4 regions of the Shewanella sp. 10N.286.52.C2 genome follow, and region 2 is predicted to be linked to each of the others. Evidence: predicted binding sites of a transcription regulator. Region 2 holds the regulator's gene; each other region holds the start of a gene.
What was found. Region 2 encodes LexA, which represses DNA repair genes until DNA is damaged. Its sites were predicted from a motif close to TACTGTATNNNNATACAGTA; they were not measured.
Positions count from the first base shown of each region.

Region 1: the regulator LexA is predicted to act here: its motif matches at 2,130-2,149, upstream of dinB (DNA polymerase IV).
Region 3: the regulator LexA is predicted to act here: its motif matches at 1,546-1,565, upstream of BCU94_RS16160 (DNA topoisomerase III).
Region 4: the regulator LexA is predicted to act here: its motif matches at 1,550-1,569, upstream of BCU94_RS14855 (S24 family peptidase).

Region 1 is NZ_MCTV01000068.1:22,237-25,848, reverse strand. It holds gene BCU94_RS17940 (aminoacyl-histidine dipeptidase) at 1-922, shown strand, start outside; gene dinB (DNA polymerase IV) at 1,016-2,092, opposite strand; gene BCU94_RS17930 (methyl-accepting chemotaxis protein) at 2,375-3,612, shown strand, end outside.
Region 2 is NZ_MCTV01000088.1:9,182-12,793, reverse strand. It holds gene plsB (glycerol-3-phosphate 1-O-acyltransferase PlsB) at 1-1,597, opposite strand, end outside; gene lexA (transcriptional repressor LexA) at 1,976-2,593, shown strand; gene BCU94_RS19430 (SulA-like leucine-rich domain-containing protein) at 2,590-3,096, shown strand; gene coxB (cytochrome c oxidase subunit II) at 3,527-3,612, shown strand, end outside.
Region 3 is NZ_MCTV01000047.1:31,110-34,721, forward strand. It holds gene BCU94_RS16155 (hypothetical protein) at 1-1,183, opposite strand, end outside; gene BCU94_RS16160 (DNA topoisomerase III) at 1,587-3,572, shown strand.
Region 4 is NZ_MCTV01000039.1:232,621-236,232, forward strand. It holds gene BCU94_RS14845 (RecX family transcriptional regulator) at 1-609, opposite strand, end outside; gene BCU94_RS14850 (hypothetical protein) at 776-1,180, opposite strand; gene BCU94_RS14855 (S24 family peptidase) at 1,589-1,996, shown strand; gene BCU94_RS14860 (Y-family DNA polymerase) at 2,037-3,293, shown strand; gene BCU94_RS14865 (YgjV family protein) at 3,590-3,612, shown strand, end outside.

The DNA of each region.
Region 1 (3,612 bases), on a different contig from region 2:
CGCTGGCGGTGTTGATGCACAGCTAAGCGTTCCTATGTCATGGCAAGCACCTGAGCAAAGCAATGCCAGCTTTAGCTTAACCCTTTCAGGTTTAAAGGGCGGCCATTCAGGCGTCAACATTCATTTAGGTCGCGGCAATGCCAATAAATTATTAGCCCGTTTCTTATTTAGTTATGGTGATGATTTACAAATTGAATTAGTTAACTTCACTGGCGGCTCTTTACGTAATGCTATCCCCCGTGAAGCTAGCATCAACTTTATGCTGCCAAGCGAAAATAAAGCCAAGCTTGAGCAAGCCATTGCTCAATATCAAGCGATTGTTCGTGAAGAGCTGGCAATTGCTGACCCTGACATGTTGCTAACACTTGCAGCCATTGACGCTCCAGCAAAAGTCATGAGTGAAGATGCGCAAAATACCTTAATCGATTTACTGCACGCCTGCCCTAACGGCGTAATGCGTATGAGCGATGAAGTTGAAGGTGTGACTGAAACATCGCTTAACGTCGGAGTGATTAACACTGACAACGAATCTGTTGAAGTGCTATGTCTTATCCGCTCATTGATTGACTCAGGCCGAGTGCAAATTGAAACGCAATTAACGGCATTAGCAAACCTTTCAGGTGCTAGCATTGATCTATCAGGCGCTTACCCTGGTTGGAAGCCTGATAATAGCTCACCAGTGATGGCCATTGTCCGTGAAACGTATAATGATATTTATAAGAAAGACCCGACGATTATGGTTATCCATGCCGGTCTTGAATGTGGACTATTTAAAGAACCATACCCAACCATGGATATGGTCTCTATTGGCCCAACCATTCGTTTCCCACATAGCCCTGACGAAATGGTGAACATCACCACTGTTGGCCAATATTGGGAACTACTGCTTGCGGTACTAGAGCGTATTCCAGCAAAAGGCTGAGCTTTAACTCTCTATTAAATTACGCGCTTAATAAAAAGGCTGCTCTATTCTTGATATAAGAAAAGGCAGCCTTTTTGTTTCTAGCGATAATCACTAGAACTGCAAATCTAATTGCTCGCTATTATCATCTGTAACCACTTCTGGCTGGCTATTATCAGCTAAACCAACACTGACACCGATTAATCTTATACCTCGGCCATTGGCCCGCTCTAGTGCTTGAGTTAACAATGTCTGGAATAAGTTAAGCGACATTTCATCACTGCGATGCTCAATGGTAGTTTGCTTGAAATCGTTAAATTTAAGTTTTACTACCTGTTTATGAATTTGCCGGTCTTTAGCACTGCGATGCACCCGGCTAATAAGCTCTTGGATTAACTGCGGCATGACATTGCTGCATTGCTCTATAGTAAAAATATCTTGGGCTAAGGTGGTCTCAACCCCAACCGACTTTCTGATACGATTTGGGCTTATTTGACGTGTATCGATACCTTGAGTGCGCTCAATTAACACGCGGCCAAATTTACCAAAACCGCTGATGAGCTTGTCACTCGGGTAGCGCTGCACGTCTTCACAGGTTTCAAGCCCGAGCGCTGCAAGCTTAGCCGAGGTTACTTTTCCCACCCCAGGGATTTTACTTAAGGATAATGATTTTATAAACGAAGGGATCTCAGCAGGCGTGATCACATATTGACCATTAGGCTTATTTAAGTCAGAAGCTATTTTAGCTAAAAACTTAATCGGTGCGACTCCCGCGGAAGCGGTAAGCCCGGTTACCGTAAAGATTTCAGCTCTGATCTGCTCAGCAATTAAGGTGGCGCTACCTTTACATGCATCACAATCAGTAACATCAAGATACGCCTCGTCCAATGATAACGGCTCAACTAATTCTGTATAACGATGGAATATTTCACGGATTTGCAGCGAAACCGCTTTGTAAACCTCCATCCTGCCTGGCACCAATATCAAATCTGGGCAGAGTTTTAATGCCTGATAACTCGACATAGCAGAACGAACGCCATATTTACGCGCCTCATAACTACAGGTACTGATAACACCACGGCGATCGCTGCGCCCACCTACAGCAATAGGTTTACCACGCAATTGTGGAAAATCACGCATTTCAACTGCGGCATAATAGCAATCCATATCAATGTGGATAATTTTACGCATGGCGTTTTCATAAAGAAGTCACTGAATGACATCATGATACTGTATATAAAAACAGTGTTCAAATTAAACCTTTATCACAAGTCGCGTTGAAAGCTTCAAATTACAAAATAGCGCTAATTTGCAATACAAATAAATAACAGCAAGAACACTAAACATCAGACGACACAAAAACAAAATCAACATTGCATGATACAAATCACTAACTTTTTTATGATCTTAGGGTATATTTTGATTTATAAGCAGGTACAATCAAACAAAAATAATAATACAATTAGGTGAGTTATGAACAAGTTTGGCTTTAAAGCGAGTTTACTATTTGCGTTAACAATTCTATTAGCTTTCGCCTTGATCATTAGCGGGCTGGTCACTCACCAATTATTAAAACAACAAATAACAGACAAGCTGACAACCGACATCCACCACCAAATAAAAACCAAAGTCAGTGAAATAGAAAACTCATTTAATCGCACCACTTCCGCGGTAACTGAACTCGCGAGTCTATACCGTCATAACAATGTGGATGCCGGCCATGTCGCCATGACTCAATACACAGCCAAATTAGGTGGCGTCTCTAAAGTCATTATGGGGTTTGATGATGGCCAATCCTTTGCCTCTATTGCTTCAGAGTCTTTTCCTGATGGCGTCGGTGTAGTCGATAAATATGATCCCCGCACTCGTCCTTGGTACCAAAACGGCAAACAAAAAAATACCTTGTCCCTCAGCGAAGTGTTTTTTACCCGTACAGACGGTATACCTATGGTCGGGGTTATGCACCCAATTGATGGCGGGATCATCATGGCGGATTTACGTTTTGACTACTTGCAACTGCAACTACAAGCATTAGCAGATATTGAAGGTGCCACTGGCTTTATTATTGATAAAAATGGCTTAGTGTTAGCCTCTAATTCAGCCTTAACTAATCAAAAAGACAATATCAGCAGCAATAGCCAACTAAGCGAGATCTATCAAAGTATTCTCGGTCAGGATAGCTCATGGGCGCTCAGTGATATAAATGACGTTAGCACGATTATTGCTAGTCAAAAAATCCCTTTAATTGATAACAACCAATGGTATGTGATTGTCACCCTCGATGAAGCAACAGCTTTCGCACCGCTTGTTAATGCCACAATAAAACTCAGCGGCATCATATTATTGGTACTTGGCTTATCTGTTGTGGCGTTATTAATACTACTGAATAAGCTCTATCAACCGATTAATGAACTACGTGACTTAGTCACTGGCTTATCTCAAGGTAATGGTGATTTAACCCGTCGTTTGGAAGTCAAAAATGATGACGATATCGGAAAAATTTCCCTCGGAATTAACGCCTTTATTTCACAACTACAAACCATGTTGTTAGCCATCAATAAATCGACAATTAAATTATCTACCGGTATTGATAAGCTGCAGCACTATAGCCAAAACAGCGAACAAATTTTGACAGCCCATACCAATGAAACAACCCAAATTGTGACCGCCATTGAAGAGCTATCAAATACCGCTGTCACTGTGGTTGAGAA
Region 2 (3,612 bases):
TACTTGCTAATGTCACCGAACTCGCTGCGGCGGCGCCATTGATGTTAGTCATCACTTTATTGGCCAATACATTTACTGCTGGCGTTAACCATGATGGCTTTTGATCCGGATCTTGAGCAATTTCTTCACGCCAATTTGGCGATTGTTGATTTAAAAATTGCTGCACATTGATTGGCTCGCCAAAGTTAACGTAACCTTGGCCAAAGTTGCCTAATTTACGCAGCGCACCAAAGACCTGCCACACTGATTCTTTTTGCTTTTTCTTACCGCTTAACTCTTTATGATAGGTGGACACTTCCATCACATGATCATAACCAAGATAAACTGGCACTAAGGTTACTGGGCGTTCAATGCCCCGCAGTACACAGTTAACTGTCATCGCTAACATGCCGGTCTTAGGCGCTAATAAACGACCGGTACGAGAACGACCACCTTCGGTGAAGTATTCAACCGAATAGCCTTTAGCAAATAACTGATCTAAATACTCACGAAACACTGCGGTATAAAGTTTATTACCGTTAAAGCTACGACGAATAAAGAAAGCACCACCACGGCGGAACATAGGGCCTGCTGGCCAAAAGTTTAAATTAATACCGGCGGCAATATGCGGCGGCACCATGCCTTGGTAATACAAAATATACGACAGCAGTAGGTAATCCATGTGGCTACGATGGCAAGGCACATAGACAATTTCATGACCATCATGATGCAGCTTACGCACTTTTTCAGCGCTTTTAATGCTAATACCGCTGTATAACTTATTCCACAACCAAGTAAGAAAGCGCTCAGCAATACGCACTAAGCTGTCTGAGTAATCCGCTGCAATTTCATCTAAATACTGAATCGCTTTTTCGCGGGCTTTGTCTTCAGGAATTTTTTTATTAAGCGCTTCTTCTTTTATCGCTTGAGCAATGGCATCAGACTTTAATAATGAGTTGAACATTGCCTGACGATTTGGCAGTTGTGGGCCTGTCATCACTTTACGTTGGCGTCTAAAGTGCACTCGCGCCACACGGATAAGTTTATGCGCAATACTGACATCAGTGCCGTGTTCATCAGCCATATAACGTAGCGACATAGCATTTGAGAATTGAATAAAGCTATGGCGACCTAAGAACAAAATCATCAACCATTTACGTAACCAGGTCGGGTTTTCACGCTCAAATACGGCTGCGGTCATGGTGTCATCTTCTTTACCAGGGATACGTCCCCAATACAGACTCACTGGCACCAATTGAATATCAAGTTGATCATTTTTTTTATGTAAGGCTAATAAGCTGGTGAAGTTATCAACAAATTTTTCGCCACTTAAACGCTTGCCAAATAGAGGCTTACGACCTTCAATACACACAATTCTAGGGGTATTTAAGCCATCAACGTCTAGTCGCTCATAAGGGCTCGGTAAGCCATATTTGGCGGTCACTTCATTTAATGCCGCAATATCACTGAGTGATTCTGTCTTCATCACATAGACCACTGGTTTATCTGGGTCTAAGTTCAGATCGGCAAAGGGATCTTCAGGCACAACAACCGTGTGCACCATCAGTTTTTGAATCCAACGTAATGATTTTGCTATGATTGAGTCAGGTTTTAACATGAGTGTTCGCATATTCAACATCAATTAATTGGCCATAGAATACCAGATAATGGTTCAGTTTCACTAACAAGGGTCTATACAGAGAATATTTGTTCAGTAAAAATAGCCATATCCGAATAACAACCAACCTATTTTCAATCAACACTACTGTATAAATATACTGTTTAAACAAACGATGTGAGAAATAGCCAATTTCATCGGTTTAAAAAGCTGACTTACCTTCATTAACTAAATAATTAAATTACAGATACTTAACCGTGCCCCCATATATAGCCAACAAGAATTAGATGATAATAGTTAAATTAATTTGGTTAATACTTGCGCGACCACCGATACTGTATATAATGACAGTCACTGTATAAAAAAACAGGAATCAATATGAGACCTTTAACGCCACGCCAAGCTGAAATATTAGAGCTAATTAAATGTAATATCGCCGAAACAGGTATGCCGCCAACTCGTGCAGAAATTGCAACTCGATTAGGCTTCAAAAGCGCCAATGCCGCTGAAGAACACTTAAAAGCACTGGCAAAAAAAGGCTGTATTGAAATTATTCCTGGTACCTCTCGCGGGATCCGCATGGTGCAGGTGGAGGAGGAAGTTGAAGCAGGCTTACCACTTATCGGCCAAGTTGCTGCAGGTGAACCTATCCTTGCTCAAGAGCATGTTGAACAGTATTTCCAAGTTGACCCAGAAATGTTTAAGCCCAATGCTAATTTCTTACTACGCGTTCGAGGCGACAGTATGAAAGACATTGGTATTTTAGAGGGCGACTTATTAGCAGTGCATAAAATGCAAACTGCCACCAATGGTCAAGTTGTAGTGGCACGTCTTGAAGACGATGTAACCGTGAAAAGATTTGAAAAGAAAGGCAATATTATTTATTTACATGCTGAAAATGCAGAATATGAGCCGATTAAAGTTGATTTAAGTTGCCAAAACCTAACGATTGAAGGGCTTGCTGTTGGCGTTATTCGTAATGGAGGTTGGTTATGAACACATTAATAGGCAATGCACCGCGTCACCCTGGATTATGGGTAGATATGGCATCTGATCCCTTACCCACTAAACAAGGGATTGAAACCAAGCGCACCCAAAACCAAGGCTTAACTGAATTGACTCAATTATGCAGTCAGTTAGCCATTTTAAGTCAGCAAGGCCGTTGGATTGTACTGATTAATCCGCCGCATATCGGTTATAAGCAAATTCTTGCTAATGCCAATGTTCGTATGGACAGAGTATTGTTAGTTCACACCAAAGATGAAGTCGAAACCCTGTGGGCGATGGAAAAAGCGCTCACTAACGGTACTTCAAGTGCAGTAATTACTTGGACACCACCATTAGATGCCCGCGACAATCGCCGCATTCAATTGGTTGCCAAAAATGCCTTAGCCCAAGGGATTATCATTGAAGATGTAAATACTCACTTACCTGAAGGCGACCCATTAACGCAAACTTTAGCAGTACCGACTCGGGTAAACCTTACCTCGTTTCACTAGTAAAATATGACTAAAAAAGCCCTTCACTACGCTGAGGGGCTTTTTTTTGCACTTTTTTCAGCAAATTAGATGATAAAGTGATCTTGATCAATATTTAATCTCCAAGTAATGTAGTTAACAAGGTAGTAACAATTTATCGTACTGCCGAGAATAAATGTCAAAAAGATACAAACGCTATTAAAAGATTGAGCTGGTACCGTGCGGTATAGAAAGCCTTGAATGTAAAGCGTCAAATATAATTGATAAGTTCAGTATTAGGTACAAGTGTGGCACCGTAACGTAATAACATAATTGAGTTTTCAAGCTCAAAGCCACCGTGTACTTTGAAATGATCAAACTTTTTCGGGTATGAAAAGTTTGCATAGAGCAGAGTATTACTGTGTGGCTTTTCTTTGTAATTGCAATTCGCAATTAGCAGAGGAGTAGTCTTGTGAAGCGATTGTTGTACGGATTAATGGTGGCGTTGCTTGCAACCCCACTCACAGCGGCAGAGATGCCCTTAAACATGACTCAAGG
Region 3 (3,612 bases), on a different contig from region 2:
CATGACCTTCATCGCGACCAGGAAGCATCGCTTCGCCGTTTCTCATCACAGTTGCCCAACCATTAGGGCTAGCGTCAGTGAGTGCGTTAATGTCAACAACTTTACCTTCACTGTCAGTGGCTTTAGTTGTTACTTCGATGGTCGCTTTATCTTCGCTACGAACAACAGATATAATTTCAAAGTTATAACGGTTTAATGCTTCATCACGATTTGCACCGTTTTCATGTTCATGTTGGAACGAATTGTGACAGGTTGCACAATCAAGATCGGTAAAGTTACTGTGATTAACAGCTAAATCTTTATCTGCATCTTGTAAATTAGCATGACAGGTTGCACAGCCATTGAGAGATGCTGTAAATACCACATCGTCAACGTGACAAGTTGAACAACGGTATTTATCCATTGAATAACTATCACTTAATTTAGCATGGCCAGAAGCCTGTATCACACCATCATCGTCATATTTATAACCATGACCCAGCATTGCCATGGTGTTTTCAGCCCAGCCGCCATCTTTTTGTTCAGTTTGAGTGTGACAAACTAGACATGCTTCAACAATAATAACTTCTTGGTCATTGTCGATTGCATGGTGATGTTGATGCCAACCCCAAGTTGCGTTGCCAGTAGCATCTTCAAATTCACCGTGACAGGCGACACATTTAGCATCGTCAGTGGTGCTAACTTGTGCATAAGAATCGTTTTTGGTAAACATCACGCGTTTAGTACGTGGCATACCATTTTCGCCATTACCTGGTCGAATATAGCCAGTACCAATTGATTCAGATGTCGCAGCTTCATGTGGCATAGAAAGGTTATAAATACCCTCACCAGCGTGAGTTAGCGTACCCGGTGCGTTATCATCACCCGCAACCCAAGTCACATCAACAGTGTCAGCAAGTAAACCTGCTTCATTTTTGATGGTTGACATTAACTGGACTTTATCTAAATCTTCTACTGGAACCCCATCTTGGTTCTCCACCGAAAATTCAACATTCACGACACCCTCGGCATATTGCCATTCCATGACTTTTGCTACTGCTGATGTGGTCACTACTGGTGGCACCCAAGGTGCACCTGGCTCGCCAGGTAGGCCATCGTTTCCATCTTTACCATCATTACAAGCACTCATCCCCAGTGCAGTAGCCACAAGTAAAGCAACACGACATTTGCTCATTAATTTCATCTCATACTCCAAAATGTTTTTCTTACCTCTTAATGGGTAATTGGAGGGTAATGTAAAGATTGCTTGGCAACTGTTGACTAGGTCACAAACTAGGGTTATTACTAGTTTAATTGTTTATATTCAGTGATTTGAATATATATCGCCTAGCGGGTAATTCTGAAATTAAACTTAATATCCCGATGTGTTTTTGCATTAAGATCACAATTTAAAGTAAATTTGTATTAATTGTTTTTGGTTAAATTTAGCGCCTTATAAGCGTGGTTTTTAATGCTTTGGCCTAGTGTTTTGAGTAGCAGCTCATCATTCTAAGAAACCTGCCATTGCATTAACAGTTGCACTTATTTTTGCTATTCGCTAAATTACACTGTAATTTCATACAGTGTTTTAAAAGTCTAATAAATCTATGATGCTCTATATTGCTGAAAAACCCAGTCTAGGCCGTGCTATTGCCGATGTATTACCAAAGCCTCATAAAAAAGGTGATGGTTTTATCATGAGCGCCAATGGGGATTGCGTGTCTTGGTGTATAGGGCATTTGTTAGAGCAAGCAGAACCTGATGTCTATGATCCCGCTTTTAAATCATGGCAATTAGCCCATTTACCCATAGTTCCGAGTAAATGGCAGTTAAAACCTAAAACTAATACCCGCTCACAGTTGAGCATCTTAAAAAAGCTCATCAAACAAGCATCGAGTTTAGTTAATGCTGGCGATCCTGATAGAGAAGGGCAGCTGCTGGTGGATGAAGTCATTTCCTATGCAGGTGTAAAGGCCGACAAGATTGCTCAAACCCAGCGTTTACTTATTAGCGATCTTAACCCTTCGGCGGTAAAACGCGCCTTAGGGCAATTGCGCACTAATAAAGAGTTTGTCCCCTTATCTACCTCAGCCTTAGCCCGCAGCCGCGCAGATTGGCTATATGGCATGAATATGACCCGCGCTTATACCATTCAAGGCAAAAAAGTAGGTTATCAGGGAGTATTGTCTGTTGGTCGCGTGCAAACCCCGGTACTGGGGTTAGTGGTAAGGCGAGATGAAGACATTGCCAATTTTCAGCCCAAAGCTTTTTATGAAGTATTGGCGCATTTACTGACCGATAACCAAGAAGGCTTTTCGGCTAAGTGGAAACCCAGTGAAGCATGTCAGCCATATATGGATGAAGAGGGGCGAGTGCTCGCCAAAGGCTTAGCAGAAAATGTGGTGGGGCGGATAACTAACAAGCCAGCTGAAGTGACCAAACTTGAATCAAAAAATAAGCGTCAGAACCCCCCATTGCCTTATAGTTTATCCAGCCTGCAAATCGATGCCGCCAAACGTTTTGGCATGAGCGCTAAAGAGGTGCTTGATACCTGTCAGAGTCTATATGAAAGGCATAAATTAATTACGTATCCGCGCTCAGATAGTCGCTATTTACCTGCTGAGCAACATGGCCTTGCCCCCCAAGTTATTCGCGCAGTATTAAGTAATGATGCCGGTTTAACCGCTAAAGCAGATAAACCTAATGCCAAGCTTAAGTCCAAAGCCTGGAATGACAGTAAAGTTGATGCTCACCACGCGATAATTCCCACTGAAAAAACCACTAATTTGGCAAACTTATCAGCCAAAGAGTCGCAGTTATATTCTCATATTGCACGGCAGTATTTAGCCCAGTTTTACCCCGCCTATATTTATGATGAAACCCAAGTTGAAGTGACCATTGCGGGTGGCTTATTCACCACTAAAGCTAAGCAAGAACTGTCATTAGGTTGGAAATGTTTATTTGCGAAAATGCAGGGTAAAGATAATGCAGATGGCAGTGATGATGAAAATTTAGCGACTTTGCCGCCACTGAAAAAAGGTCAACAACTCCATTGTGAGCGTGGCGAATTGCTTGAAAAAACCACTCAAGCGCCAAAACATTTTACAGATGCGACCCTGCTTGGCGCCATGACGGGTATCAATCGCTATGTCACTAACCCTGAAGTGAAGAAGATCCTAAAAGACACCGATGGCTTGGGCACCGAGGCAACCCGAGCAGGCATTATTGAATTACTGTTTAATCGCGGTTACTTATTAAGGCAGGGTAAATCAATCATTGCCACCCCAGTTGGCGTTGGCTTGATCCATTCATTACCAGAAACAGCCACCACACCGGATATGACTGCGCTGTGGGAAAGTAGCCTTGATGCCATAAGTCAAAAGCAGCTTAGGTATGATGCCTTTATGGAGCCATTGTTAGCGCAATTACAGCAACTGATTGAGCAAGCTTCAAATCAATTACCTACAGCTCTTGAGGGGATTAAAGGGCCTGGCTATAAAAAACGCCGCGCCAGTAGTGGCTATAAACGCAAAGGTGCAGCAAGCAAAACCTCTACGGCTAAAACTTCCGGTAAGCGCAGCTCGAGTAAATAAGCCGATAAAAGAGAGTTTGTATGAATAAATCATGGGATAC
Region 4 (3,612 bases), on a different contig from region 2:
ATCAAGAAGCCGCTGTTTTAATTCTTGCAAGATCAGCGTTTTGCCTTTGCCTTTATTATACAACTTGATAATTTCAGACTTCAGGTCAGCCTTGTCTGCTTTTATGGCTAATTTACTGCGCAGGGTGTCAACTTGAGGGTGTTGTGATAGTGCGTAATCAATTTCAGCGCGAGAAAACCCTTTGGTGGTCATCTGTGAATAAACTTTTTCTTTATTAGTGCCATGAAAGTGTTCAAATTTGTTTTGCAATCGTGCTGTCGCCATTTCAAATGAATCGACATTTTGCTCATGCATGACTTGTTCAATTGCGGTATCAATTTCAGCAACTGATACGCCTCTTAATTGTAATTTACGTTTGATAGCGCCTTTACCCGTCTCATGACTAAAGGCCAGTTCGCAATAGCGAACGGCAAAATCAAAATCATTTTTCAAATAGCCACTTTCAATGAGTCTAGCGAGAACAGTGTCAATCCATTGCTGGTTATCGGTTTTACGCTCAAGCTTGGTGCGAATTTCATTGATAGTAAAATCTTGCTGACCAAGGTGCCAATAGGCACTGTTGAAAACATTCTCGATTGTTTTGGCTTGACGAAGTGGCTTACTTTGCATAAAAAATTTTAATTGATTAGAAATGACAAAGGCAGTTTAGCAGACCACTACTCTGTTCAGAACTAGAAGTTCTTGCCACGGTAAAATGTCTGCTTTATTCGTGGTAAATATTAATCGCTTTATGAATATTAACTATGCCTGTACATCTTAATTATGACCGTACATCTTAATTATTTGCGTAGTGGACACAATCATTCTTTTTAGCCGTTTGTTGCAGCAGTTGTTTTAACTCTGTTTTTCCACCGCTTTTAGTATCATTGATTTGTTGTTCAATGGTTTGTGTTTGCATGACAATTTTTTCAATCGCTGTTTGTCTTGCGCCCTCTTCTGACTGGCCTGATAACACGAGTTGTTCAACAAGATCTGAATAGCGTTCGTAGACCACTCCTTTATAATAATCGGCCTGTGAAGTCATCGGAGTGTGGGCATATATAATTGAGCAGCTTAAAGCACTATTGATTTGCGTGAATGAATCCTGAATTTGAATGACAACGGGCTTTTGAGTCGATGGGCTAGCGCTCGCGCCAAAAGATAATATTGCTAACATTGAAATGATAAATACTTTTTTCATTATGTTTACTCCCGTTGATGAACAACTGAATTCTGATACTGATAATAAGCTTTAAACTTGCCTCTATTTTACCTACGTAAGCTAAACGTAAGCTGAACAAACAATTAACTTTTAACGTTTTTCCTTAAAGAATGCTTATTAGGTTATTTTCGGCTAATGGTTCGACAGCAGCTCGATAATAGTCGCCACTCAATCTTAAACACTCACGCTTACCTTGCTCATAATTTAGTACTTAGCAATGCTGTTTAGTTCAGCTCACTCAGCAAAGCATTCCCTCAATGACCCATAACAGATTAAATAACCAACAATTCGCACGCTTATTCGACAACCTTACGGAATTTATTGCCAATTTTACGGGGACAGCTATAATACTGTATAAACATACAGTACTGTTGGGTGTCGATTGTTATGAAGGTTATTCCTATTTTTGCTTGTGCCGGTATTACTGGTTTTGAAAGTCCTGCTGCTGAATATCGGCAACTGCCATTAAGTTTAGATGAGCTATTGATTGAACATCCCAGTGCCACTTTTATTGGCCAAGCTAGCGGCGACTCTATGGAGAAAATCGGCATTTTTGATAAGGATATTCTCATTGTGGATCGCCATGTCAGTGTCGAAAACCATGATGTGATAGTGGCAAACTATAACGGCAACTTTGTCTGTAAGCTCATTGATATCAAGCGGCGATTATTATTATCGGCAAATGATCTTCACCAGAGTGTTACGATACAAGAGTATGACAACTTCAGTGTTGAAGGCGTGGTGATCCGTTCAATCCGTTGTCATCGCCAAAGCCCTATATTAGTTAATAACTAATGTTAGCGGATTAAACTAACGACTAACGGACAGTTAAATTATGTATGCACTCGTTGATGCCAACTCTTTTTATTGCAGCGCCGAGCAAGTGTTTCGCCCAGAGTGGCGTGGCCGTCCTATCGTGGTGCTGTCCAATAACGATGGTTGCATTGTGGCGGCTAACCGCCAGGCAAAAGCATTAGGAGTGGGTAAATTTGGTCCTTACTTTGAAGTGCGCGATTTTTGTGAAAAAGCAGGCGTGATTGCGCTTTCCTCCAATTATGAGCTTTATGCCTCTTTGTCTCACTCTATGATGGAAGTGATTGGCCGCTTTGCACCTGAGCAACATATTTACTCTATTGATGAGTCATTTCTGTCATTTAAACATTGTTACCCTGCGATCCCGTGTTTATTAAGCCATGCCGCTATGATCCGCCGCGCGGTATGGAAAGAAACCCGTTTACCTGTGTGTGTCGGTATTGCTGCCACCTTAACCCTTGCCAAAGTGGCCAATCATGCCGCTAAAAAGCTCCAGGGCTATAACGGGGTATGTTATATCCAATCCATTGAGCAAAGAAATGCCATTTTAGCGACAATGAAAGTCACCGATGTGTGGGGGATCGGTTCGCGGATCGGTAACAAATTACATGCCATGGGGATCACCACCGCACTGGATCTGGCTAAATTACAACCAGGCATTGCTCGTAGCCAATTTAGTATTGAAATCGAGCGTACAGTCAGAGAGCTCAATGGCGAGGCTTGTAAAGGCTGGGATAGCGCCAGAGCAGATAAACAGCAGATCTTTTCAACTCGTAGTGTCGGTGAACGTATTAGCGATATAGACTCATTATTACAGGCGCTCAGTAAGCATGCTGGTATCGCGGCAGCCAAAGCCAGAAAGCAAGGCTCTGTGGCTAGCACCATACTGATCTTTGCCAGTAACTCCCCTTATGATGAACAGCCTAATGGCTTTAAATATCATTACCGCTGTGCATATCCAACTAATGACAACCGTGAAATCATCAGTTACGCAGCAGAAATTGCCCGTAAGCTTTATAACCCCAATACTCGCTACTATAAAATCGGGATTGGATTGTTAGATTTATCACCGGTCAAACATTTGCAAACAGACTTGTTTGCCCCAGTAAAAGATCCTGCCTTGATGCAGGTTTTTGATAAGTTAAATCAACGCTACGGTAGTGATGCAATATTTGTCGCCGCCCAAGGTATTGGAGGTAAATGGCATATGCGCCGTGAGCTATTAACCCCGCAATACACCAGCTGTTGGCAAGATATTCCGCAAATCCACTGTGGCTAAATTGGTGATAAATTGATTTGCGTGTGCTGGTTTTTATTCTGACTTGGTTCAGGTTTAGTTGTGGCTTTAAATTAGCGTAAAATGGACAACTAATATCAAACCCAAGCAGTACATTAATCGATCTAAAGCTCAACAAAAATACAACTTAGTCAACTCTAGCTGTTCAAAAAACACTCTCCAGTTCACAGTTTTATATCTAATCACATGAGCGAGGCTATTATGCGATTTTAGCCATTGTGTTATTGCTGAAAAAAACGACAATACGCATCCTTAATTTTCTTGGATTGTGCTTGCCTGTGTTAGATTTTTCCGCATTTGA